DNA from 2 places in the Methylobacterium sp. V23 genome. Region 2 is predicted to be linked to the other one. Evidence: riboswitches for the same ligand, from Rfam matches in the RefSeq annotation. Region 2 holds a riboswitch; the other holds the start of a gene.
The links. Region 2 has a riboswitch for thiamine pyrophosphate ahead of thiO (glycine oxidase ThiO). Riboswitches for the same ligand answer to the same signal wherever they lie in the genome.

Region 1: linked by a shared signal. The riboswitch ahead of thiC (phosphomethylpyrimidine synthase ThiC) and the one ahead of thiO (glycine oxidase ThiO) in region 2 are both predicted to bind thiamine pyrophosphate.

Annotation. Positions count from the first base shown of each region.
Region 1 covers NZ_PDHT01000014.1:68,979-80,508, reverse strand. The annotation lists gene CRT23_RS14920 (gamma-glutamyl-gamma-aminobutyrate hydrolase family protein) at 1-92, shown strand, start outside; gene CRT23_RS14915 (acyltransferase family protein) at 97-1,170, opposite strand; gene CRT23_RS14910 (restriction endonuclease) at 1,422-1,796, opposite strand; gene CRT23_RS14905 (alpha/beta hydrolase) at 1,822-2,667, opposite strand; gene CRT23_RS14900 (site-2 protease family protein) at 3,006-3,803, shown strand; gene CRT23_RS14895 (hypothetical protein) at 3,989-4,207, shown strand; gene CRT23_RS14890 (hypothetical protein) at 4,333-4,587, shown strand; gene CRT23_RS14885 (BA14K family protein) at 4,687-5,442, opposite strand; TPP riboswitch at 5,592-5,700, shown strand; gene thiC (phosphomethylpyrimidine synthase ThiC) at 5,782-7,674, shown strand; gene CRT23_RS14875 (DNA polymerase Y family protein) at 8,013-9,653, opposite strand; gene CRT23_RS14870 (ImuA protein) at 9,550-10,395, opposite strand; gene CRT23_RS14865 (collagen-like protein) at 10,627-11,517, shown strand.
Region 2 covers NZ_PDHT01000015.1:8,282-19,811, reverse strand. The annotation lists gene dnaG (DNA primase) at 1-1,574, shown strand, start outside; gene rpoD (RNA polymerase sigma factor RpoD) at 1,775-3,769, shown strand; gene CRT23_RS15295 (adenylate/guanylate cyclase domain-containing protein) at 3,968-5,215, shown strand; TPP riboswitch at 5,261-5,389, shown strand; gene thiO (glycine oxidase ThiO) at 5,491-6,672, shown strand; gene thiS (sulfur carrier protein ThiS) at 6,669-6,881, shown strand; gene CRT23_RS15280 (thiazole synthase) at 6,916-7,701, shown strand; gene CRT23_RS15275 (thiamine phosphate synthase) at 7,739-8,380, shown strand; gene CRT23_RS15270 (nitronate monooxygenase) at 8,453-9,526, shown strand; gene CRT23_RS15265 (hypothetical protein) at 9,527-10,279, opposite strand; gene CRT23_RS15260 (transglutaminase family protein) at 10,311-11,138, opposite strand; gene CRT23_RS15255 (alpha-E domain-containing protein) at 11,176-11,530, opposite strand, start outside.

The sequences.
Region 1 (11,530 bases), on a different contig from region 2:
GCCCGGAGCTGCTGGAGCCGGCGCGTCGGCGGGCGGAGATCGGGAACTTCCTCGATCGCCTCGTGCGCCCGCGGGTCGAAGCCGCGGCTTGAGCGTTCAGACCGCGCGCAGGGCGGGAGCGTCCGGCCGCGGGCGGGCGCCGACGATGTGAAAGGCGCGCGGTCGCACGAACAGGAACGCCAGGCGCGTGTGACGGATCATCCGCTCGAAGGCCAGCGGAACCAGGATCGCCACCACCGTGACGACGAGGCTGGCCCAGCCGATATCGGTGATCGCCCCCGACTTCACGATCAGCGTGCGGGTGAGGGCCATCGGCAGGAAGAACGCGAGGTAGATCACGATCGAGCGCTGGCCGCAGGCCCTGAGCGCCGCCGTCACCGGCCCGCCGGCCCGGGACATCAGGGCTCCGGTGGCGACGATCGCCAGGGCGCCGGCACCGCTCAGGATGAGGGCGAGCCCCGGGAGATTCGCCAGCGCCGGCACGGCCCGGAAGCCCGTGGGCACGAAGACCAGGACGGCGTTGACCACGGCCCAGAGCGCCAGTCCGAGCATCGCGGCGCGGGCGTGGCGCTGCACGAGATCCGCGAAGGTGAAGATGCGCGCGGCGAAGAGGTAGCCCACCAGGAACCAGACGTAGCGGTCGCAGAACTCGTCGATCAGCTCGAACCCGGTGTGGAGCGGCAGGACCTGCAGCAGCGCCGCACCGCCGAGGAGCCAGGCCGCCGGCACCGACCGCAGGGCCTTGGTCAGCACCGAGAACACCGCCAGCAGGTAGATGAACCACAGGGTCGAGTAGGGTTCGACGACCGCCAGGGCGAGATGGGCGACGAACGCGCCCGGCCCGGCTCCGTCGGTGATCGCGCCGTACTTGAAGGCCGACTGGATCAGCACCCAGAGGACGTAGAAATAGACGAAGTGCACGAGGCGCCGGTCCAGGAACAGGCGCCAGTCGCGGTCGATGACCCGGCCGAGGAACAGGCCCGACAGCAGGAAGAAGTCCGGGATGCGGAACGGGCGCGCGAACGCCACGACGGTGTGGAGAAAGCCCTCGCCCTCCATCGCGATCCCGGTGCCGAGGGTCGAGTGCATCATGACCACGAGGATGATGCAGAGGCCCTTGGCGACATCCACCCAGGCGAGCCGGGCGGAATCCTCCGCGGATCCCGCCATCCGCGGCCCCGTTCCCTGCGCCGTTCCCTGCGCCGCACCTTGCCCCACCGCGACCGCCGCCATGATCCGTCCCCGCCTACAGGACCGCGATCCTTGGGCGCCAGGTCTTAAGGATGGCGATACGCTGGGAGCCACCGGCCGATCATGCCGAACGGAAGGTAAAGGCCGGGCCGCGCCTTCTCTCACTCCGGGCGGTGCCGCGTTTCCGTGCGCAGGGGCCCTGCCGCAGGGCCGGCTGCGCCCTGCAGGCCTCAGTGCGGGTCGCGCTTGGCGCCCCGGCGGTCGCGGGTCATGCGGGTCGCGGCGTGAAAATCGTCCGGCTTGGTGCGGACCCAGGCCAGGAACTCCGCCATCTCGGGCGCCGCCCGCAAGGCCTCCACGTCGGCGAGGCGGCGGGCGATCTCGGCCTCGCTGAAGCGGGCGTGGATCGCCGAGTGGCAGATCTGGTGCAGGCGCACCGTGCCCGCGCGCGCCCCGCCCTTCAGCTTCGGGGTCAGGTGGTGCAGGCTGGATTTGGCATGGGGCGGGATCGGCCGCTCGCAGAGCGGGCAGATCACCGGAGGCTTGGCCTGCGGACTATGCGTCGCCGGGTCGTCGTCGCGCCAGAGCCGGGCTCGTCGTCCCAAGGGTGTCTCCCGTCGGATGCGTGCGTCAGTGGTCTGCTGCCGGAACAAGCGTCCGGCAGGCGGGGTCGTTCGGTTGGAACAGGGCCGCGGCCTCGCGGTCCCGGGTCCCGAGAATGGAGACGTGGTCGCCGGGGATGACCATCAGGCGCGCCCGTGGACCGGCCTGCGCCGCCAGCCGCTCGGCATGGGCGAGGGGCACCACCGGGTCGTCCCGGCCGTGCACGATGACGAGGGGACCGCCCCCGGCGGCGATGCGCGCGTCGGACCGGAAGGTATCCCGAAGGAGCAGGCCGGTCGGCAGGAAGGGGAAGCGCCCGGCGACGATGGCGGAGAGGGAGTCGAAGGGCGCCTCGAGATAGAGGCCGAGATGCGGCCGGGTCTCGGCCAGGGCCACCGCCACCGCAGCCCCCAGCGAATGGCCGTGCAGCAGCACCGGAGTTCCGGGGACCCGCGCCTGGATCCACGCATAGGCCGCCTGTCCGTCGGCGATCAGCCCCGCCTCGCTCGGACTCCCGGTCGAGCCGGGATAGCCGCGATAGGCGATGGCGAGGAGGCCCCAGCCCGCCTTGCGCCAGGGCCCGCCGGCAAAGCGCGCCGCAGCGGGCTCCGGCCGCGAGCCGTTGCCGTGGAAGCTGAGCACCACGGGACAGCCCGGCTCCGGCGCCCGCCAGAACCCGAGCAGGCGCTCGCCGTCGGCCGTGGGCAGGCTGATGGCTTCCGTGCCCGTCGGCGGGGGCCGGGCGGGGGCGGGCGCCTGGCTGCGGAAGGCGCCGGGATAGATCAGGTGCCGCTGGAAGACGGTCAGCAGCGTCATGGCCAGGACGGCGAGGCCGAGGAAGGCGGTGGCCACGAGGGAAGCGAGAAGACGCATGCGCTCGATGAAGGGATGAGGCCGCGACCGAGCGACGACCCCGAACCGTCGCGGCGGGGCGCCGAACCGCGCCGGACCCTGGGGATGGAGGGGACACTGGGGCGTCCCCGAGAGGTAGGGCTGGACTTTGGCGTGTCACCAGCGATGTTGCGTCGCGTGAATGCTCCTGCGCCCGTTCTTCCCCGAAGCTTCCTCTTGCCCGTGTTCCTCCTCTTGCCCGTGTTCCTCCTCTTGCCCGTGTTCCTGCTCTTGCCCAAGAGCCTCCTCTTGCCCAAGAGCCGCTCCCTGAGGACCCGTCACCGGTCCGCCGCGCCCGCACCGGTCCGGTGCGCCGCGGCATGAGGGACGCGTCCGGTCGCGCGGAGGGCATGGGCGCTCCTCGCCTCAGCGCGAACGCGCTCCTCGTCGGGCTGATCTTCTGCGGGGTCGGCTTCGGCATCGGTGCCGGCGCGCTCGCGGGCTCGGGGGCGGCCTTCGTCTTCCTCATGTCCGGCTGGGTGCTGGGCCTCTGCCTGCACGAGTACGGGCATGCCCGGGCGGCGCTGCTCTCGGGCCTGCCCCGGACCGGCGCGCTCACCCTGGATCCCCTGCGGGCACCCAACCCCGTGGCGACCATGCTGCTGCCGGCGCTGTTCACCATCATGGGTGGCGTCGGATTTCCGGGCGGCGTGGGAATGCCAGGCAGCCTCGGTCGTCCGCCGGAATCCGGGCTGAGCCGGGGACGGCAATCGGCGGTGGCCGCCGCCGGCCCGGCGATGAGCGTCCTCTTCCTCGTCGCGCTCGCGCTGCTCTATGCGCTGGCCAGCCCGGGGGCGGAGACGCTGCGTGCGGTGCTCGCCGTGTCGGTGCTGTTCCAAGGCACCGCCCTGGTGCTCGGGCTGATGCCGATCCCGGGGCTCGACGGCTACGACATCGTCCGACCCTGGCTCTCCGGCCCGCCGGCCTCGCTGCCAACCGCGCCCTGGACCTTCGCGGACCAGATGGCCCGGCATTCGGGGCTGGTGCTGCTCGGCCTCTTCCTGATCTCGGCGGCCTTCACCCGGCCGTTGTTCCGCGCGAGCCTGCTGGTGACGACGGTGTGCGGCATCGATCTCGCAGACGTAATCGCGGGGTTTCGGTTGGTGCGCCTGTGGTGATCCCACCGGTCGGAGGGGGCACGACGCACGGGAGATTTGACGGCGTGGCGGCGGATGGGTCGCGGCGGTGTGTCCGTCAACGCGCTGAGCCGGACGGTTGCGGCGCATGCGGAGGTGCCGCGTGGTTCGTCTCGCGTGCGAGGCGGCGCCCCGGCTCGTCACCATCGTCGAGGCGGGCGCAGGTCATGCGGGACGATGCGCCGGGGCAGGGGACGCCATCGGCCTACCGCGTGCGGCTGCTGGACCATGCCGGCCGCGTTCTTCGCACCGAGTCCCCTGCGGGCTGTCGCGAGGCGGAGGTCCCGGAGCGGGCGCGGGCCTTCCTGGAGGGCCGCTCGGTCGAACTCTGGGACGGGGCGCGCCTGATCCAGCGGCGCGAGGCCCCTCGCAACCTGTCGGCCTGAGCGGGGGAGGCCGGTCCCGGCCCGACCGCGGCGTTCGCGCCGCGTAGGAACCGGGCTTTCGTGCTAGGTGCGCTCGGCCTCCGGATCCGACGCGATCCGGCGCGGCCCGGTGGAGAGACCCTGCGATGGCCCTCAAGACGACGTTCCTGGTGCAGACCTTCGTGCTCAAGCGCAAGCGGCTCTCGCCGGGCGACCGCGAGGTGGCGGTGACGGAGAGCGGGGCCTTGAAGAAGGCCGAGGCGATGGCCGCCCGTTTCCCCGGCACAGCGGCGATCAAGGTCGTAGCCGACGACGAGACGGGCGAACTGGAGAGCGCGTCCATCCTCGGCAGCTTCGGAGAGGTGCCGGACGATTTCGCCGAGAGCCTGCAGGGCTCCTGAGGCCGGATCGCCCACGGCGTCCACGAACCTGAGACCGGAAACGCGAAAGGGCCCCGCCTCGCGGCGGAGCCCTTCGATCCTGCTGCGACGCGTCTGCCGTTACGGGCAGGCGTGACGCTGACCGTCATTGCCGAGATAGGTCCCGGTGCGGCGGTCATAGGACCGGAAGCGCTGGACACAGTAGGCGACGTCCTCGCCGCTGGTCGCGACCTCCGGGCCGGCCTCGTAGCCCGTGGCGGCATAGCCGCCACCGTAGGGCGCGGAGCCGCCGTAATAGGCCGGCGCATAGCCGCCGGCATAGTAATCGTCGCCGTAGTAGCCGCCATAAGCGCTGCCGAGGCCGTAGCCGATTCCGGCGCCGGCAAGACCCAGGCCGAGCCCGAGCCCGACACCACCGTAGCCGCGGCGGTAGCCGTAGCCGCGCCCGGCATAGGCACCGCCCCGGTTGTACCCACCGCGGTTGAAGCCGCCGCGATCACCCCGGAAGCCGTTGCCGGCCGCGAGGCCCGCCCCGGCGCCGACGGCACCCGCGCCGACGCCGATGGTCCCGCCGCGGTTGAACCCGCCCCGGTTGAATCCACCCTGCGCGAGGCCGCCGCGGAACCCGCCGCCGCCGAAGTTGCCCCCGACATTGCCGCCGCGGAACCCGCCGCCCTGCGCGAGACCACCGCGGAAGCCGCCACCACCGAAGTTGCCGCCGCGGAATCCGCCGCCACCGCCAAGTCCACCGCCGTGGAATCCGCCGCCACCGCCACGGAAGCCACCGCCGCCACCGCCCGGACGTGCGTCCGCGGATGCGGGAATCATCGAGAGGGCCCCGACCAGGGCGGCCGATGCCAAGAGTATGCGCTTCATGGGAGAGCCTGTCGTTCGCATGTCGATCCCGAGGACCGAACTTCTGGTAACCGAACGCGGGGCCTGACGATAAAGTTCGGTTCGCACCCTATTCCGCCGCACTTCATCGGGCCGGCGATTGACAAAACCGCCGCAGACCTCGAATCTAGAAGCATTCCGAGGGGGGCTCCGAGTGCGGGGGCTGAGATTGGGCGCGTCGCCCTGACCCTTGAACCTGATCCGGTTCGTACCGGCGGAGGGACGGGAATTCGTAGCAGCGGCGCGCAAGATCCAGGCGTCGTCCCATCCAACACCGCTCGACGCGAGTCCGGATCGTCTCCCACGCCAGGAGCGAAACCGATGAATGCACCCGTTCTCCCGAAGGATCTTCCGCAGGGTCAGCCCCAGGCGGTGACCACCGGCCCGATCATGGGCTCGCGCAAGGTCTACGCTCCCGTGGCCGGGCACGACGACATCCGGGTGCCGTTCCGCGAGATCACGCTCAGCGATCCGAAGGAGGCCCCGGTGCGGGTCTACGATCCGTCGGGCCCCTACACCGAGACGGATGCCAAGATCGACCTGCATGCCGGCCTGCCGCTGGTGCGCGAGCCCTGGATCGCCCGGCGCGGCTACGCCACCGTGACCCCGCGCGTGGTCAAGCCCGAGGACAACGGGTTCGTGCCCGAGGACAAGCTCGTGGCCCCCTGTCCGGCCATCCGCGAGATCCGCAAGGCCGGCCCGGGCCAGATGGTGACGCAGTACGAGTTCGCCCGCGCCGGGATCATCACCGAGGAGATGATCTACGTCGCCAACCGCGAGAACCTCGCCCGCCAGACGATGCTGGAGGGCGCGCAGGCGGCGCTGGCCGACGGCAACAGCTTCGGCGCCGCCCTGCCGGCCTTCATCACGCCGGAATTCGTCCGGGACGAGGTGGCCCGCGGCCGCGCCATCATCCCGGCCAACATCAACCACCCCGAGGTGGAGCCGATGGCGATCGGCCGCAACTTCCTGGTGAAGATCAACGCCAACATCGGCAATTCCGCCGTGACGTCGTCGGCCGCCGAGGAGGTCGAGAAACTGGTCTGGGCGACCCGCTGGGGCGCCGACACGGTGATGGACCTCTCGACGGGCCGCAACATCCACAACATCCGCTCCTGGATCGTGCGCAACTCGCCCGTTCCGATCGGCACCGTGCCGATCTACCAGGCGCTGGAGAAGGTCGGCGGCGACCCGCTGAAGCTCGACTGGGAGGTCTTCAAGGACACCCTGATCGAGCAGGCGGAGCAGGGCATCGACTACTTCACCATCCATGCGGGCGTGCGCCTCGCCCACGTGCCGCTCACCGCGCGCCGGGTCACCGGCATCGTCTCCCGCGGCGGCTCGATCATGGCGCGCTGGTGCCTCGCCGGTCACCGCGAGTCGTTCCTCTACGAGCGCTTCGACGAGATCTGCGACATCATGCGGGCCTACGACGTGTCGTTCTCCCTGGGCGACGGCCTGCGCCCCGGCTCCATCGCGGATGCCAACGACGCGGCGCAGTTCGCCGAGCTGGAGACCCTGGGCGAGCTCACCAAGATCGCCTGGGACAAGGGCTGCCAGACCATGATCGAGGGCCCCGGCCACGTGCCGATGCACAAGATCAAGGTGAACATGGAAAAGCAGCTCGTGGAGTGCGGCGAGGCGCCGTTCTACACCCTCGGCCCGCTGACCACCGACATTGCCCCCGGCTACGACCACATCACCTCCGGCATCGGCGCCGCGATGATCGGCTGGTTCGGCTGCGCCATGCTCTGCTACGTCACCCCGAAGGAGCATCTCGGCCTGCCCAACCGCGACGACGTCAAGGAAGGCGTGATCACCTACAAGATCGCGGCCCATGCCGCCGATCTCGCCAAGGGCCACCCGGCGGCGCAGCTGCGTGACGATGCCCTGTCGCGGGCCCGGTTCGACTTCCGCTGGGAGGATCAGTTCAACCTCTCCCTCGACCCGGATACGGCCCGCGCCTACCACGACGAGACCCTGCCGAAGGACGCCCACAAGGTCGCGCATTTCTGCTCGATGTGCGGCCCGAAGTTCTGCTCGATGAAGATCACGCAGGACCTGCGCGCCGAGGTGCTGGCGATGGAGGCGGCCGGCCAGGTGCTGGGCGAGGCCGCGCCCCTGAGCGCGGCCGAGCGCGAGGCCGGTATGGCGGCGAAATCCGCCGAGTTCCAGGCCGAGGGTGGCAAGCTCTACGTCGACGCGGCCGAGTAGGGGACCCTGTCCCGGGCCGGTCTCAGCCGACCGGCCCGGGACAGGCGGCGCGCCGAAGAACCGCCCGCGGCGTGTCGAGGAACTGCCCGCGGCGTGTCGAGGAACTGCCCGCGGCGTGTCGAGGAACTGCCCGCGGCGTGTCGAGGAACTGCCCGCGGCGCGTCGAAGAACTGCCCGCGGCGCGTCGAAGAACTGCCCGCGGCGCGTCGAAGAACTGCCCGCGGCGCGTCGAAGAACCGCCCGCGGCGCGTCGAAGAACCGCCCGCGGCGCGCGGACTTCCAGAGCCGTGTCCGCGTGAAGTTTCCGAGGCCTCTCCCGGGCGCCTCTCCCGCTCACATCACGCGAACAGCCCGTGCACGAACCAGCGCGCGGGCGTCTCCATCGTGGGGAAGCCCTCGCGATAGACCCAGAGGCGGCGCCCGGCCTCGTCCTCGACCACGTAGTAGTCCCTGAGCGGACCCGGCGCGCGCCACCACTCGTCGGCGATGCGCTCGGGCCCGTCCGCATGGGCGACGCGGTGCAGGCGCCGGCGCCAGCGGAAGCGGTGCGGAGGCCCGTCGGGGGCGAGGGCGATGACGTCCTCGGCGGCCTCGCCCCGGCTGAGCAGCACCAGCGGCCGGGGCTGCAGGCGCGGCCGGGACGCCGGATCGGACCGGCCGGCCGGCGTGGGGCGATCCGCCCGCCAGGGCTCCACGAGGTCGGCCCGCTCGGGCAGGTGGCTTGCGCGGAAGCCGAGCCGCATCATCCGCCGGCCGAGGCGCTGACGCAGGGCATCGCCCAGATGCTCGGCGCCTCCGCCCTCGGCGGGCGTCTCCACCAGCGTGCCCTGACGTGCCGCGATCGTGCCCGTGGCGGTGACGGCGAGGCCCACGGTCTCGAAGCCGAAGCCGGCATCGAGGGCCGGGCCGAGGCGATCGAGGCGCAGGGTCAGCAGGCGTGCGAGCTGGACCGGGCAACGGCTCGGCAGGCTCATCCCGAGGTCGAGGGTGCGCACCACCCCGTCGACGCGGGTCAGGGACAGCCGCAGCGCCCGGGCGCCGAGGCCGGCCGCCTCCAGCCGCGGCGCCAGCCGCTCCATCAGGCCCGTGGCCGTGGCGACGATGGTCTCCGGCTGCCCGATCGGTTCGAGGAAGCCGCGCAGGGCCTCGAAGTCGTGCGGGTCCTCCGCCGAGACGAGGGGCTCGGGCCGGCGGCCGAGGGCCTGGTCGAGGCGCAGCAGCAGGGTCTCGCCGAAGCGCCGGGCCAGGGGCGCCCGGGGCGCGGCGGCGAGGTCGCCGATCCGGCGCAGGCCGAGGCGGGCCAGGGCCTGCGTCGTGCCCGGATCGAGGCGCAGGGCCGAGACCGGGAGGGCCTGCAGGGCCTCCCCGTTGCATCCGGGCGCCACGAGGCCACCCCCGCCGTGGCGCGCCAGGGCGAAGGCGCAGGCGGGCGTGTCCGCGAGGGCGATCCGGGCCGGAATCGCGCCCGCGCGTAGGCGTCGTGCGAGGTCCGCCAGCAACTGCGCCTCGCCTCCGAAGAGGTGGCTCGCCCCCGCGATGTCGAGGAAGAAGCCGTCGGCGCCCTCTGCCGGACCGTAGGGCGCCACGACCGGGGTGTAGCGCTTGGCCCAGAGGCAGAGCCGATGCAGGGAGGCCTCATCCGCCTCCGGGTCGGCGGGATGGACGGCCACGGGCGTGCCGATCCGGGCCCGGGCCCGGGCGAGGGTCTCGCCGGGCTCGAGGCCGAGGGCGCGGGCGGCGGCGTCCACCGCGACCAGGCGCAGGCCGTTGGCCTCCATCGCGGCCACCACCAGGGGGCCGTCCCCGTGAGCGCCGTCGTCCTGGGTGCCGTCTTGCTGGGCGAGGTCTTGCTGGGTGCCGTCTTCCCGGCCGCCGTCAGCCCGAGCGCTGGACGCGCCGGTCGGACAGGGCCGCGCCCGGGCCCGCCTCAACCGCGTGACCGGCCAATGCTCCAGCCAGACCGAAACGATGCGCGGCATGATCCCACTCCAGAAGCCAATGTCCGGTCCGCCCGTTGCGGCTTCGGTCGAGGGTCACCTGCCAGCACGGCCGCTCAATGCAGCCGAAGCGGTCGCGCAGGGCCTTGCCGGCGGCGATCCGCCAGCGGGTCGCGGCCACGTTGGGGCTCTCCGCCTCGGGAGGCCGCAGGACGAGGAGAAGCAGGTCGGTTCGCCCGGCCGCGAGGTGGAGCCGCCGGCTCTGGGCCAGGGGCAGAGCGGCGTCGACGAGGCCCGCCACCGCGGCCAGCCCCTGCGCGCGTAGGGATTCCTCCAAGGCCCGGTAGGCGTCGCCGTCGCTGGCGACCTCGAACAGCAGGAGTCGCCCCGGGTCGAGGCCGAGGCCGGCAAGCCCGTGGCCGTAGGGGAGGGGGTGGCCCCGGCCCACCACCAGCAGGGCCTCGCCCCGCACGCGGGCGAGGTGGCGCGCCACCAGCGCCAGGGCGAAGCCGAGGGCCGCCGGCTCGTCGCCCGCCTGGTCGGGGGCGATCTCGTGCAGCTGCCCGAGGGCGAGCCCACCCTGCGCGAGGCGCGAATCGACGTCGTGGATGCCGAAGGGCAGGGCACCCCGGAGGACCGAGCCCCCTCCGTGCCCGGCCACGAGGTCGCGCAAAGCGGCCAGATCCACGGGCTCGGCGTCCCGGGACGGAGATCCCACGTCCGGGTGGTCCGTCGACGCCATCGCGGTCTCCACATCGGGAAGGTCTTCAGGGCTCTGTCTCATCGGCTCCGCTCCATCCCGCTACGCTAAGAACAAAACAGGAACAGACTCAATCGGTTTCCGGGGGGATTCGGAATTTCGTCGCTGCTCAAGGGCTTGGCCTGTGGAAGGCTGTGGATGCCTGTGGACGGCGTCCCGCGGGCCGGCATTTGCGCCACGCTTGACCCTGTGGCGAGGGCAGGGCAGCACTCCTCACCTGCCGCGCACAAGACGCGGATCAGCCGGGAGAACTCCATGCGTCTCGCTCGTGCCCTCGTGGTCCTGTCGGGCCTGATCACCGTCGCGGGAGGGCTCCCCGCCGCCGCGCAGACGGCGGCCCAACCCAGGGGCGAAGACCCCCGGGCCGCGTCCAAGGCGCGCCGGCCCCAGGTCGCGTCGCAGCCGATCCAGGTCTACGATGCCCGCTTCGAGAACGGTGACCTCCGCATCTCCGGCAGCGTGCGCAAGCCCGGCACGGTGGTGGTGCTCGACGAGGACATCTCGATCATCGCCGACAGCCGGGGCCGCTTCGTCTTCCGGCTGCCCTACGTGCCCACCAACTGCATCGCCACCCTGAAGGCGGGCGAGGACGAGCGCGAGGCGGTCATCGCCAATTGCGGACCTGCCGGCCAGCCCGGCCCGAAGGGCGAGACGGGGCAGAAGGGAGACGCGGGAGACAAGGGCGAGACCGGCCCTGCCGGCCCGCAGGGCGTCGCCGGCCTGCCCGGTCCCCAGGGACCGAAGGGCGAGCCGGGTCCCCGGGGCGAGACCGGACCCAAGGGGGAAGCCGGACCCAAGGGCGAGACGGGTCTCAAGGGCGAGACGGGTCCGAAGGGAGATGCCGGACCGAAGGGGGAGACGGGCGCGAAGGGGCCGGCCGGCGAGCGCGGCCCGGCGGGTCAGAAGGGCGAGGCCGGTCAGGCCGCCCTGGCCGCCACCGCACCCGCATCGACGTTCCGGGTGGTGCGCCAGGACACCTGCCCGGCCTCCGGCTGCAGCATCACCTGCGAGAGCACCGAGATCCTGGCCTCGGCCCTCTGCCTGAAGGGGGGCAGCGCCATCGTGACGGCGGGAGCCGACGGAAGCTTGAATGCGACCTGCCCCACCGAGAGCCAGGGGCTCGTCGGCTTCTGCGCCCGGCGCTGAGGCGCCGGACAAC
Region 2 (11,530 bases):
AGATGGCCGCCGCTTTCTTCGAGGAGCAACTGCGGGGCCGCGCCGGCGTGGAGGCCCGCGCCTATCTCGACCGACGCCAACTCGGCCCGGAGATCCGGAGCCGTTTCCGCCTCGGCTACGCCCCGGGCGACCGCTACACCCTGCGCGACTACCTCGCCGCCAAGGATGTCGACCGGGACCTGATGGTCGAGCTCGGCCTCATCGTGGCCGGCGAGGACATCCGTGTCCCCTACGACAAATTCCGGGACCGGGTGATGTTTCCGATCGCCGATTCGCGCGGGCGCGTTATCGCCTTCGGCGGCCGGGCGATGCAGAAGGACGCCAAGGCGAAATACATGAATTCGCCGGAGACGCCTCTCTTCCACAAGGGCCAACTGCTCTACAACCTGCATCAGGCGCGCAAGCCGGCGCATGATCGCGGCGTCATCATCGCGGTCGAGGGCTACGTCGACGTCATCGCCATGACCCTGGCGGGCCATCCCAACGCGGTGGCGGGCCTCGGTACGGCACTTACCGAGGAGCAGATCGGCCTCCTCTGGCGCAACGCCGACGAGCCGATCCTGTGCTTCGACGGCGACGGGGCAGGCCAGCGTGCTGCCTTCAAAGCCCTCGATGTGGCGCTGCCCGGGCTGACCCCGGGCAAGTCCCTGCGCTTCGCCATGCTGCCCGAGGGGCAGGACCCCGACGACCTCCTGCGCGCCGAGGGCAAGTCCGCCATCGACCGCGTGCTCGACGCGGCCCGCCCCCTCGTCGAGGTTCTGTGGTCGCGTGCCACCGACGGGGCGCCGCTCGATACCCCCGAACGGCGGGCCGGCCTCGCCAAATCGTTGCGCGAGATGGTTGCTTCCATCCGCGACGAGACGGTTCGGGGATTCTATCGGGACGAGATCGAGGGCCGCCTGCGCGCCCTGTCCCCGCAAGCCTCCTCGGGGCGCCGTGGACCGTGGGAGCCGCGGGCCGGCTCGGCACGCCCGGCCTTCCAGCGCAATCCCCGGCCCGGCGATCCGCCGCCGTCACCGCGAATCACCACGAAATTCAATCCCCTCTACGCCGGCGAGACCAGCGCCTCCGGCCCGGTGGCCTTTCGCGACCGGGAGGCGATGATCGTCTCCAGCCTCCTCGTCCACCCCGAACTGCTCGGGATCGAGGCGGAGGATCTCGCCGAGCTGGAACTCGGCGATCCGGATGCGCAGGCGTTGCGCTCCCTCCTGCTCGACAGCCATGCCGACGTGGATCAGCCCGGCGTCGAGGTCCTGGAGAGTCGTTTGAAGCGCGCTGGGCTCACGGATGCGGCGGCTCGGCTGGCCAGTCATGTGCGTCCGGGCGATCGATGGACACTTGACGCGCATGCCGATCCTGTGCGTCTCGAAGACGCATTGCGTCAGGCCGTGATCTTGCACCGCAAGTCTGGCGCGCTAAATAGCGAACTCCGCTTGGCTGAGCGGGCCCTGGTCGAGGACGAGACGGAGGCGAACTTCGCTTGGCTGTGCGACGTGAAGGCCCGCATGGCCGTCATCGCTGGCGCGGAGGCGGACGAAGCGGTGCCGGATGCGGATGAGGCATCGACACCCTGAAACGCGCGCCGCGAACGAATTCGGCCGCCATTGGCGGCGCATGGTTAACAATCGGTCAAGCGTCTCGCTTGCATACCGGGATCTGACATCGACGCGGCTGTCACTTCGGCGGTCCGCACATCACATGCATTTCAGCGTCGACGACGCGGAGTGAGCGACACGCTTCCGCGCGACGCTGACACGACAACCATAGGCGGACCATGGCGACGAAGGCAACGGAACGGGACGAGACGGATGCTGCTCCGGAGCAACAGACCGACGGGCCGCTCCTCGATCTGACGGATGCCTCCGTCAAGCGGATGGTGAAGCTCGCCAAGAAGCGGGGCTACATCACCTACGAGGAGATCAACGAGGTTCTGCCCGACGGCCAATCCGACCCCGACCAGATCGAGGACGTGCTGTCGCAGCTCTCTGAGATGGGCATCAACGTCGTCGAGGCGGAGGAGACCGAGGAGACGACGGAGGCCAAGGCCAACGGCGAGGCCGACGACGAGGACGGGGCGGAGGGGACCGAGGTCGCCGAGATCGCGCCGACCAAGCCTGTCGCCCTGCGTGCCGAGACGACCAAGGAGCCGACCGACCGCACGGATGACCCCGTGCGCATGTACCTGCGCGAGATGGGCTCCGTGGAGCTCCTGTCCCGCGAGGGCGAGATCGCGATCGCCAAGCGCATCGAGGCGGGTCGCGAGGCGATGATCGCCGGGCTGTGCGAGAGCCCGCTGACCTTCCAGGCCATCATCATCTGGCGCGACGAGCTCGTCGACGGCCGGGTGCTGCTGCGCGAGATCATCGACCTCGAAGCCACCTATGCGGGCCCCGACGCCAAGAACGCGATGCAGATCGCCGAGGGCGCGGAGGAGAGCGAGGAGAGCGAGGGGGATACGCCGACGCCGCCCGACGGCGACGACGAGGACGACATGGAGAACAACGTCTCCCTGGCGGCCATGGAGACCGAGATCAAGCCGCGCGTCCTCGAGACGTTCGACAACATCGCCAACAACTACCGCAAGCTGCGCAAGCTGCAGATCGAGCATGCCGAGCTCAAAGCCTCCGGCGGCACCCGCACCGATGCCCAGGAGCGCAAGCAGGACGAGCTGAAGGACGCCGTCGTCACCGACGTGAAGTCGCTCTCCCTCAATGCCAATCGCATCGAGGCCCTGGTCGAGCAGCTCTACGACATCAACAAGCGCCTCATCTCCCATGAGGGCCGACTGATGCGCTACGCCGAGAGCCACGGCGTCGCCCGCGACGAGTTCCTGCGCCACTACCAGGGCTGGGAACTCGATCCGAACTGGATGGAGCGCGTCGGCAGCCTCGGCGGCCGTGGCTGGAAGAACCTCGTCGAGAAGGGCTCGAACGAGGTCGCCCGCCTGCGCGAGCAGATCCTGACCCTCGCCTCCGAGACGGGCCTCGAGATCGGCGAGTACCGCAAGATCGTCAACATGGTCCAGAAGGGCGAACGCGAAGCCCGTCAGGCCAAGAAGGAGATGATTGAGGCCAACCTGCGCCTCGTGATCTCGATCGCCAAGAAGTACACCAACCGCGGCCTGCAGTTCCTGGATCTGATCCAGGAGGGCAACATCGGCCTGATGAAGGCTGTCGACAAGTTCGAGTACCGCCGCGGCTACAAGTTCTCGACTTACGCCACCTGGTGGATCCGGCAGGCAATCACCCGCTCGATCGCCGATCAGGCCCGCACGATCCGCATTCCGGTGCACATGATCGAGACGATCAACAAGATCGTTCGGACCTCGCGCCAGATGCTTCACGAGATCGGCCGCGAGCCGACCCCGGAGGAACTGGCCGAGAAGCTGGCCATGCCGCTGGAGAAGGTGCGCAAGGTTCTCAAGATCGCCAAGGAGCCGATCTCGCTCGAGACCCCGATCGGCGACGAGGAGGATTCGCACCTCGGCGACTTCATCGAGGACAAGAACGTCGTCCTGCCCATCGACGCGGCGATCCAGTCGAACCTGCGCGAGACCACGACGCGCGTGCTCGCCTCGCTCACGCCCCGCGAGGAGCGGGTGCTCCGCATGCGCTTCGGCATCGGCATGAATACCGACCACACCCTCGAAGAGGTCGGCCAGCAGTTCTCGGTGACGCGCGAGCGTATCCGTCAGATCGAGGCGAAGGCCCTGCGCAAGCTCAAGCACCCGAGCCGGTCGCGTAAGCTGCGCAGCTTCCTCGACAACTGATGCACGCGGTGAGGCCGGCCTTTTCCGGCGGACCTTTCACCTGAAAGAGCCGGCTCCTCATGGGGCCGGCTCTTTCGTTTCGATGGCGCCGAGCCCCTGAAGCGCTCTACGCTGTTGAAGCGGAGAGGCCCGCACGATACGCACAAAACCCGAGGCGTGGCCGTTGCCGGACGCCGTCTCCCAACCCACCTTGGCCATATGCTCGATCGAGGCCCGCCCCAGCCTTCCCCCACCGCTGAAGCCGACGGCTCGGAGGCGGCCGACGTCCCCTTCGGCGCCCTCCAGCAATGCGTGGCCCTGCGCGACTGGCTGCTGAGCGAGGGCGCGCGCATGCCGAAGGCCGAGGACCTGCTGTCCGGCCTGGCCGAGCGCCTGATCAAGCTCGACGTGCCGGTGGACCGGGCCACCACGGCCATCGATGCCCTGCATTCCGAGTATTCGGGTGTCGGGCGGTTCTGGACCCGCGAGATGGGCTCGACGGTTCGTCTGTTCCCGCACGGGGAAGCATCGGACCGGGCTTATCGCGCGAGCCCGTTCTTCCGCGTTCATGAGACCGGCGAGTGGTTGATCCTCGATCTCGCCGAGACCCCGGATGAGGCCTTCGCGGTCATTCCGGACCTGAAGGCCGAGGGCTACCGGCACTACATCGTCGCGCCGCTGTTCTTCACCAACGGCACGCGCAACGGCATCTCCTTTGCCACCCGGTCCCCGGCGGGGTTCCGCGACGAGGACGTGGCGATCCTGCGCTTCGTCATGCCGACGCTGGCCGCGGTGATGGAGATGCGCAGCATCAACAAGCAGCTCGACCACGTTCTGCGGATCTATGTCGGAGACGAGCCGCACAAGGCGATCCTCGGGGGCTCCATCCGTCGCGGTCACGTTCAGCGCATCCGCTCCGCGATCCTGTTTGCCGACATGCGCGATTATACGCGTATCTCCGCCGACATGACGCCGGAGGAGGCTGTCGACCTCCTGAACATCTTCTTCGACTGCCTGGTGCCAGCCATCGAGCGCGAGGGCGGCGAGGTCCTGAAGTATCTCGGCGACGGGCTGCTGGCGATCTTCCGTGAGCCGGGCGACGACCTGGGCGGTGCCGCCAAGGGGGCGCTCACGGCGTCCCAGAGCGCCATGGCGGCCTTGGCCGAGGCCAATGCCCTGGGCCGGTTCGCCAATCCAGTGGCCGCCGGCATCGCCCTGCATCACGGCGAGGCCGCCTACGGCAATGTCGGCTCCGGCGCGCGGCTGGACTTCACCGTGATCGGGCGCGACGTGAACCTGGCGAGCCGGGTCGCCCGCCTCAACCGGACGCTGGCCGAGCCGATCCTGATGACGAAGCCCTTCGTCGACTTCCTCTGGGACATGCCGGAGCCCCTCGGCGAGCACGCGCTCGACGGGTTTGCCGAACCCATGGGCGTCTATCGACCGGCGCGTCCGTCTGCCGCCTGAGGCCCGCCCGGGGATTGACCCCGGCGCAGGGACGGCCCACATCTGGGGTGTTCCAGGGAGATCCCCGGCAAGGGGCTGAGAAACCGATGGCCGTCCGTTCGCGGATGGCGGCGCGGAAATCCTTCGAACCTGACCCGGTTCATACCGGCGTAGGGATTGGACCGCGGGTTTCTGTTCAAGCCCGGCACGCTTCACCGCTCGAAGCTGCAGCCCCACCAATCTCGACGCCGGTCGCGGAGATTGTGTTGGACGTGAGCCCGAACGCCTTTCTCAACCTGCGACGGACGCACGGCGATGCTCCGCCGGCCGTCGTCGCTCCCGCCCACAGTGACGTCGTCGTCGTCGGCGCCGGCTTGATCGGCCTGTCGGCGGCCTGGCGCCTGGCGCAGGCCGGGCGGTCCGTGACCGTTCTGGAGCGCGACACCGTCGGCGCCGGGGCGAGCCTCGCCGCAACCGGCATGCTGGCCCCGGCCGCCGAGCACGAGCCGGGTTCCGACACGCTCCTGCCCCTGGCCCTGGAAAGCCTGTCCCGCTGGCCGGCTTTTCGCGATGACCTTCAGGCCGCGGCCGGCCTCGACATCGACTATCGGGAGGAGGGCACCCTGGTGCTCGCCATCGGCCGCGACGAGGTCGAGCGCCTGCGCTTCCGGCACGACCTGCAGAAGCGCTCAGGCCTCGACGCCCGCTGGCTGACCGGCCCCGAGGTTCGGGCCCGCGAGCCGCGCCTGCGTCCCGCCGTCACCGCCGGCCTGTTCTGCCCGCACGACCACCAAGTCGATCCGAGCCGGGTGATGGCCGCCCTCGTCCGGGCCTGCCTCGCTGCCGGAGTCGCCATCGTGGAAGGCTGCGGTGTCGACGCCTTGGATTGGAGCGCCGGCCGGGTCACGGGCGTGCGTACGGCCCAGGGCATCCGTCAGGCCGACACCGTCGTGCTCGCCTCCGGCGCTTGGAGCGGTGAGGCAGGGCTCCTGCCCGACCATCTCGCCCTGCCGGTGCGGCCCCTGCGCGGCCAGTCCCTCGCGCTGCGGACCACCGCCCGCACCGGCACCCTCGCCCACATGGTCTGGACCGAGCAGGTCCACATGGCGCCGAAGAGCGACGGCCATCTCATCGTCGGCGCAACGGTGGAGGATTGCGGCTTCGTTCCCGGCGTCACGGCCGGCGGGCTCTACGCCCTGCTGGAGGGCGCACGTCGCGTCCTGCCCGGCATCGAGGAGATGGCGGTGGAAGCGATCTGGAGCGGCTTCCGGCCGACTTCGGACGACGATGCCCCGATCATCGATGCCCTGGCGCCCGGCCTCGTGGTCGCCACCGGCCATCATCGCAACGGCTACCTGCTGGCCCCGGCCACGGCCGACGCGGTCGCGGCCCTGGTCGCCGGGGGAGCGCTGCCGGATTACGCCCGGGACTTCGGCCGGGCCCGCTTCGCGTCGCCGCCGCGGAGGGCCTTCGCATGAAGCTCCGAGTCAACGGCGAGGTCCGCGAGAGCGTGGCCGCCGACCTCGACGCCCTGTTCCGGGAAGAGGCCGAGGAGACCGGCCTCGAGAGCCCGCAGGGTATCGCCATCGCGCTCAACGGCGCCGTGATCCGACGCCGGGACTGGGCTGCCACCGCGCTCAGCGACGGCGACCGCGTCGAGATCGTGCGCGCGATGCAGGGCGGCTGATCGGGAGGGAGAACACCATGGCAGGAGGCCCGGAATGACCGAGATCGCGAACGACACGGATACGCTGGTGATCGGCGGTGTGAGCCTAGGCTCGCGTCTGTTCATCGGGACCGCCGGCTACCCCACGCAAAGCATCCTGTTCGATGCGGTCGCGGCCTCGGGCGCCGAGGTGGTCACGGCTTCGATCCGCCGGGTTTCGCTGCAGGGGCATAACTCGGATACGCTGCGCCGGCTCAAGGGGCACCGCTTCCTGCCGAACACCGCCGGCTGCGAGACGGCGCGCGACGCGATCATGACGGCCGAACTCGCCCGCGAGGCCCTCGACACGAACTGGATCAAGGTCGAGGTCATCGGCGACCGCGAAACGCTGTACCCCGACGTCGCCGAGCTGCTGGAGGCCTGTCGCCACCTCGTCGACGATGGATTCACCGTGCTGCCCTATTGCAACGACGATCCGGTGGTCTGCCAGCGCCTCGCCGATCTCGGCTGCGCCGCCGTGATGCCCATGGGCTCGCTGATCGGCTCCGGCATGGGTGTCGCCAACCCGGCCAACCTGGAGCTGATCTGTCGGCGCTCGCCCGTGCCGGTCATCGTCGATGCCGGTATCGGCACCGCCTCCGACGCGGTCATCGCCATGGAGCTCGGCGCCGCCGGCTGCCTGCTCAACACCGCGGTCGCCAAGGCCGACGATCCGGTGCGGATGGCCCGCGCCATGCGCAACGCGGTCCACGCGGGTCGCGACGCGTATCTCGCGGGACGGATCCCGAAGCGGGGACGGGCCGAACCGTCGAGCCCGCAACTGGGCCTCGTGGGTTCGTGAGCCGGGTTTCGACCGGCGCGCCGGCCGGCGCGCGACGATGAGCGGCCTGCCCGCGCGGCTGCTGGTGGTGACGGACAGGTCGGCGAGCGATGCGCCGAAGGTCGCTGCCCGGCACCTCTGCGCCACGCTCGAACGCCTCCTGCGGGCCGGCGCCCGCTGGGTCTGGTTTCGCGAGCGCGACCTGGCACCGGAGGCGCGGCGCGCACTCGCCCGGGACATCGCCCGCCTCGTGCAGGCCGAGGGCGGTTCGCTGACCATCGGCGCGGATGCGGCGCTCGCCGCTGAACTCGGTGCCGACGGTGTCCATCTGCCCGGCGGGAGTACCGCGACCGGGATTGCCGAAGCCCGCCGGCACCTGCCCGTTGGCCGTATCGGCGTGTCCGCGCATACGCCGGATGAGGTTGCGGCCGCCGCCCGAGCCGGCGCCGACTACGCGACCCTGAGCCCGATCTTTCCGACATCGAGCAAGCCGGGCTACGGTCCCGCCCTCGGAGCGGAGGCGCTGAGAACCGCGGCTGGGTTCGGCATGCCGGTGATTGCCCTCGGGGGAATGACGGTTGATCGCGTGGACCTATGCCGCGCGGCCGGCGCTGCGGGCGTCGCGGTGATGGGCGCGCTGATGCGCAGCGTGGATCCGGCCGCCGAGGTGCGTGCCTATCGCGCCCGCCTCGAGACGTGATCTGATTGGCGATTCAGACCTGCGATCCAGACTTGCGATTCAAACTTGCGATGATGGGCAAGGAGCCGGCGCATGTGGGGCAAGAACCGATTTCTCGACCGCGTGCCGATGCAGCACCCGATCGTCCAGGCGCCGATGATCGGGCCGAAGCCGGCCCTTGCCGCCAGCGTCAGCGCCGCTGGCGGCCTCGGCTCCCTCGCCTGCGCGGCGATGAACCCGGACGCGGTGCGCAGCGAGGCCGCGGCGATCCGGGCGCGGACGGACGCTCCGTTCAACCTGAACTTCTTCTGCCACCTGCCGGAAGCGCCGGACGACGAGCGCGAGGCCGCCTGGCGCAGCCGGCTCGCATCCTACTACGCGGAACTCGGCCTGGATCCGGCAGCTCCCATCGCCATGGCGCAGCGGTCTCCGTTCGATGCCGCGATGCTCGCGGTCCTCGCCGAGGTCCGGCCCGCGGTGGTAAGCTTCCATTTCGGCCTGCCGGAGACGTCGCTTCTCGACCGCGTCCGGGCGCTCGGCTGCACCATTCTCTCGTCCGCCACCACCGTGCGCGAAGCGCGCTGGCTCGCCGAGCGCGGGGTCGACGCGATCATCGCGCAGGGGGCCGAGGCTGGCGGGCATCGTGGACTGTTCCTCGGCAGCGATCCCGCGACCCAGGTCGGCACGATGGCGCTGGTGCCCCAGGTGGTCGACGCGGTGGACGTGCCCGTGATCGCAGCCGGGGGGATCGCCGATGCCCGCGGGATCGCCGCGGCCTTCATGCTCGGTGCCTCGGCCGTCCAGCTGGGAACGGCCTACCTGCGCTGCACGGAAGCCGGTCTCTCGGTGCCGCACCGCGAAGCCCTGCGCCGGGCGCGCGACGAGGACACGACGATCACCAACGTGCTCACGGGTAAGCCCGCCCGGGGACTCGTGAATCGCGTCATCCGCGAACTCGGGCCGCTATGCGCGGATGCGCCGGTGTTCCCCACGGCCGCCATCGGCCTTCAACCCTTGCGGATCGAGGCCGAGCGGCGCGGCTCGGGGGATTTCTCGCCCCTCTGGGCCGGGCAGGGGGCACCCCTTGCCCGCGAGACGGAGGCGGGTCGCCTGACCGTCGAGCTCGCGGAGGGCGCGCTCAGGCTCCTGGGTGGCCCAAGGGCCTGATCACTTCGCCGTCGCCGGGCCGTAGGGCGGCCGGGGGATCGCCCGGTGGGCGGCACGCAAAGCCGCCGACCAGCGTTCACGCAGATCGTGGAAGTAGCTCTCGCCGGCTTCGATCCGGTGATTCACCTCGAGGTCGAGGGCGTTGCGGCGGGCGACCGCAATGTCGATGGGCAACCCGACGCCGAGATTCGAGCGCATCGTCGAATCCATCGAGACGAGGCCGACCTTGAGGGCGTCGTAGAGGTCGGTCTCGTACTTCACCGCGCGGTCGAGGATCGGCTTACCGTACTTGTGCTCCCCGATCTGCAGGAAGGGCGCGTCGCCGCTGCACTCGATGAAGTTGCCGGCCGAGTAGATCAGGTAGAGCTTCATCGGGTCGGAGCCGATCTGTCCGCCGAACAGCAGCGAGACCGAGAAGCGCAGGTTGGCCGCCTCGAATCCCGCCTTCTCGATCTCGCGGACACGCCGGATGGCGCGGCCGACGAGCTGGGCCGCCTGGAACATCGTCGGCGCCTCGACGAGCTTCATCTTCGGCTCGCCGGCATCGCCCTCCACGCCCTCGGCCAGAAGGCTGAGGACCGACTGGGTGATCGAGAGGTTGCCGGCGGAGGCCAGCATCATCACGCGCTCGCCCGGCACGTTGAAGTGGTGGAGCTTGCGGTAGGTCGAGATGTCGTCGAGCCCGGCATTGGTCCGGGTGTCGGCGATCATCACCAGCCCCTCCTCGACGAGGACACCAACGCAGTAGGTCATGGTGCGGTCTTTCTCGCGCGTCCGTCCGCGATCAGGACTGGACGGAAGCCTGTGCCTGCTCGACGCGAAGCGTCACGTCGAGTGTTTCTGTCCCGCCGCCCATGCGGCTGCCGCGAATTGGCGCCGCCCCGAGATAGTCGAGGGCAACGGCCACACGGATATGGGCCTCGGTGGTGGCGATGCCGTGGGCGGCGTCGAAGCCGATCCAGCCGAGCCCCGGCACCAGCGCTTCGGCCCAGGCATGGCCGGAGCCCTGATCCGCGTCCCGGTCGGCGTGGTGGTAGTACCCTGAGACGTAGCGCGTGGGAATCTCAAGGTGGCGGGCCGCCGCGATGAAGAGATGGGTGATGTCCTGGCAGACGCCCTTCTCCTGGGTGAAGGCCTGCGCGGCGTTCGTGCTGGCGCTGGCCGGGCCGGGAACGAAGGCGACCCGCTGGTGCACGGCGGCGAGCAGCCGGTGCAGGCAGGGCAGGGGCGCCGGGTCGCCGGCCGCCGCGACCTCCTGGGCGAAGGCCTGGATGGCGTCGTTGGCCAGGGCGAGGTCCGAATCCCGCAGATAGAACACGTCCGGCAGGCGCTCGATCGTGCCGCGGACGATGCCGTGCATCTCCAAGGTGTCGACCTCTCCGGTGACCCGGATCGACAGGGCCTCGGCCGGCTCGTCCGCGGTGAACCAGTGCACGACGTTGCCGAAGCCGTCCTCGCGCTCGCTGACGCGGCCGTCGACGGAGGGTTCGATGCGCCAGCGCCGGACATACTGGCCGTCATGGTCGCGCGGACGCAGACGCAGGACCTGGATCAGCCCGCGCGCGGGCTGCTCGTAGGTGTAGTTGGTCTCGTGGAAGACGCGGATTCGCATGCGGCGACCTTTGCGCGGCGTCGGGCCGGGGCCGGCCCTATACCAGATATTGCTCGATGACCGCTGCGCCGAGGCGATTGTTCTCGACGATGAACTCCGTCACGAACTCATGCAGGCCGGATGAGAAGATGCGATTGATGTTCTCGCCCTCGAGCCGCGCGAGGGTGTTGCTGGCCAGGCGCTGACTCGCGCCGCGCCGCCCGTAGGCGTCGGCGATCAGGTCGAGGTGCTCCACCAGCATGCCGTAGCAGTTGCTGAAGGAGCGCGGCATCTGCCGGTTCAGGATGAGGAGATCGGCCACCAGGAGCGGCTTCACGCTCTCGCGGTAGACCCAGTGATAGGCGTTGAAGGCCGAAACCTCACGCAGGATCGTGGTCCATTGGAAATAGTCG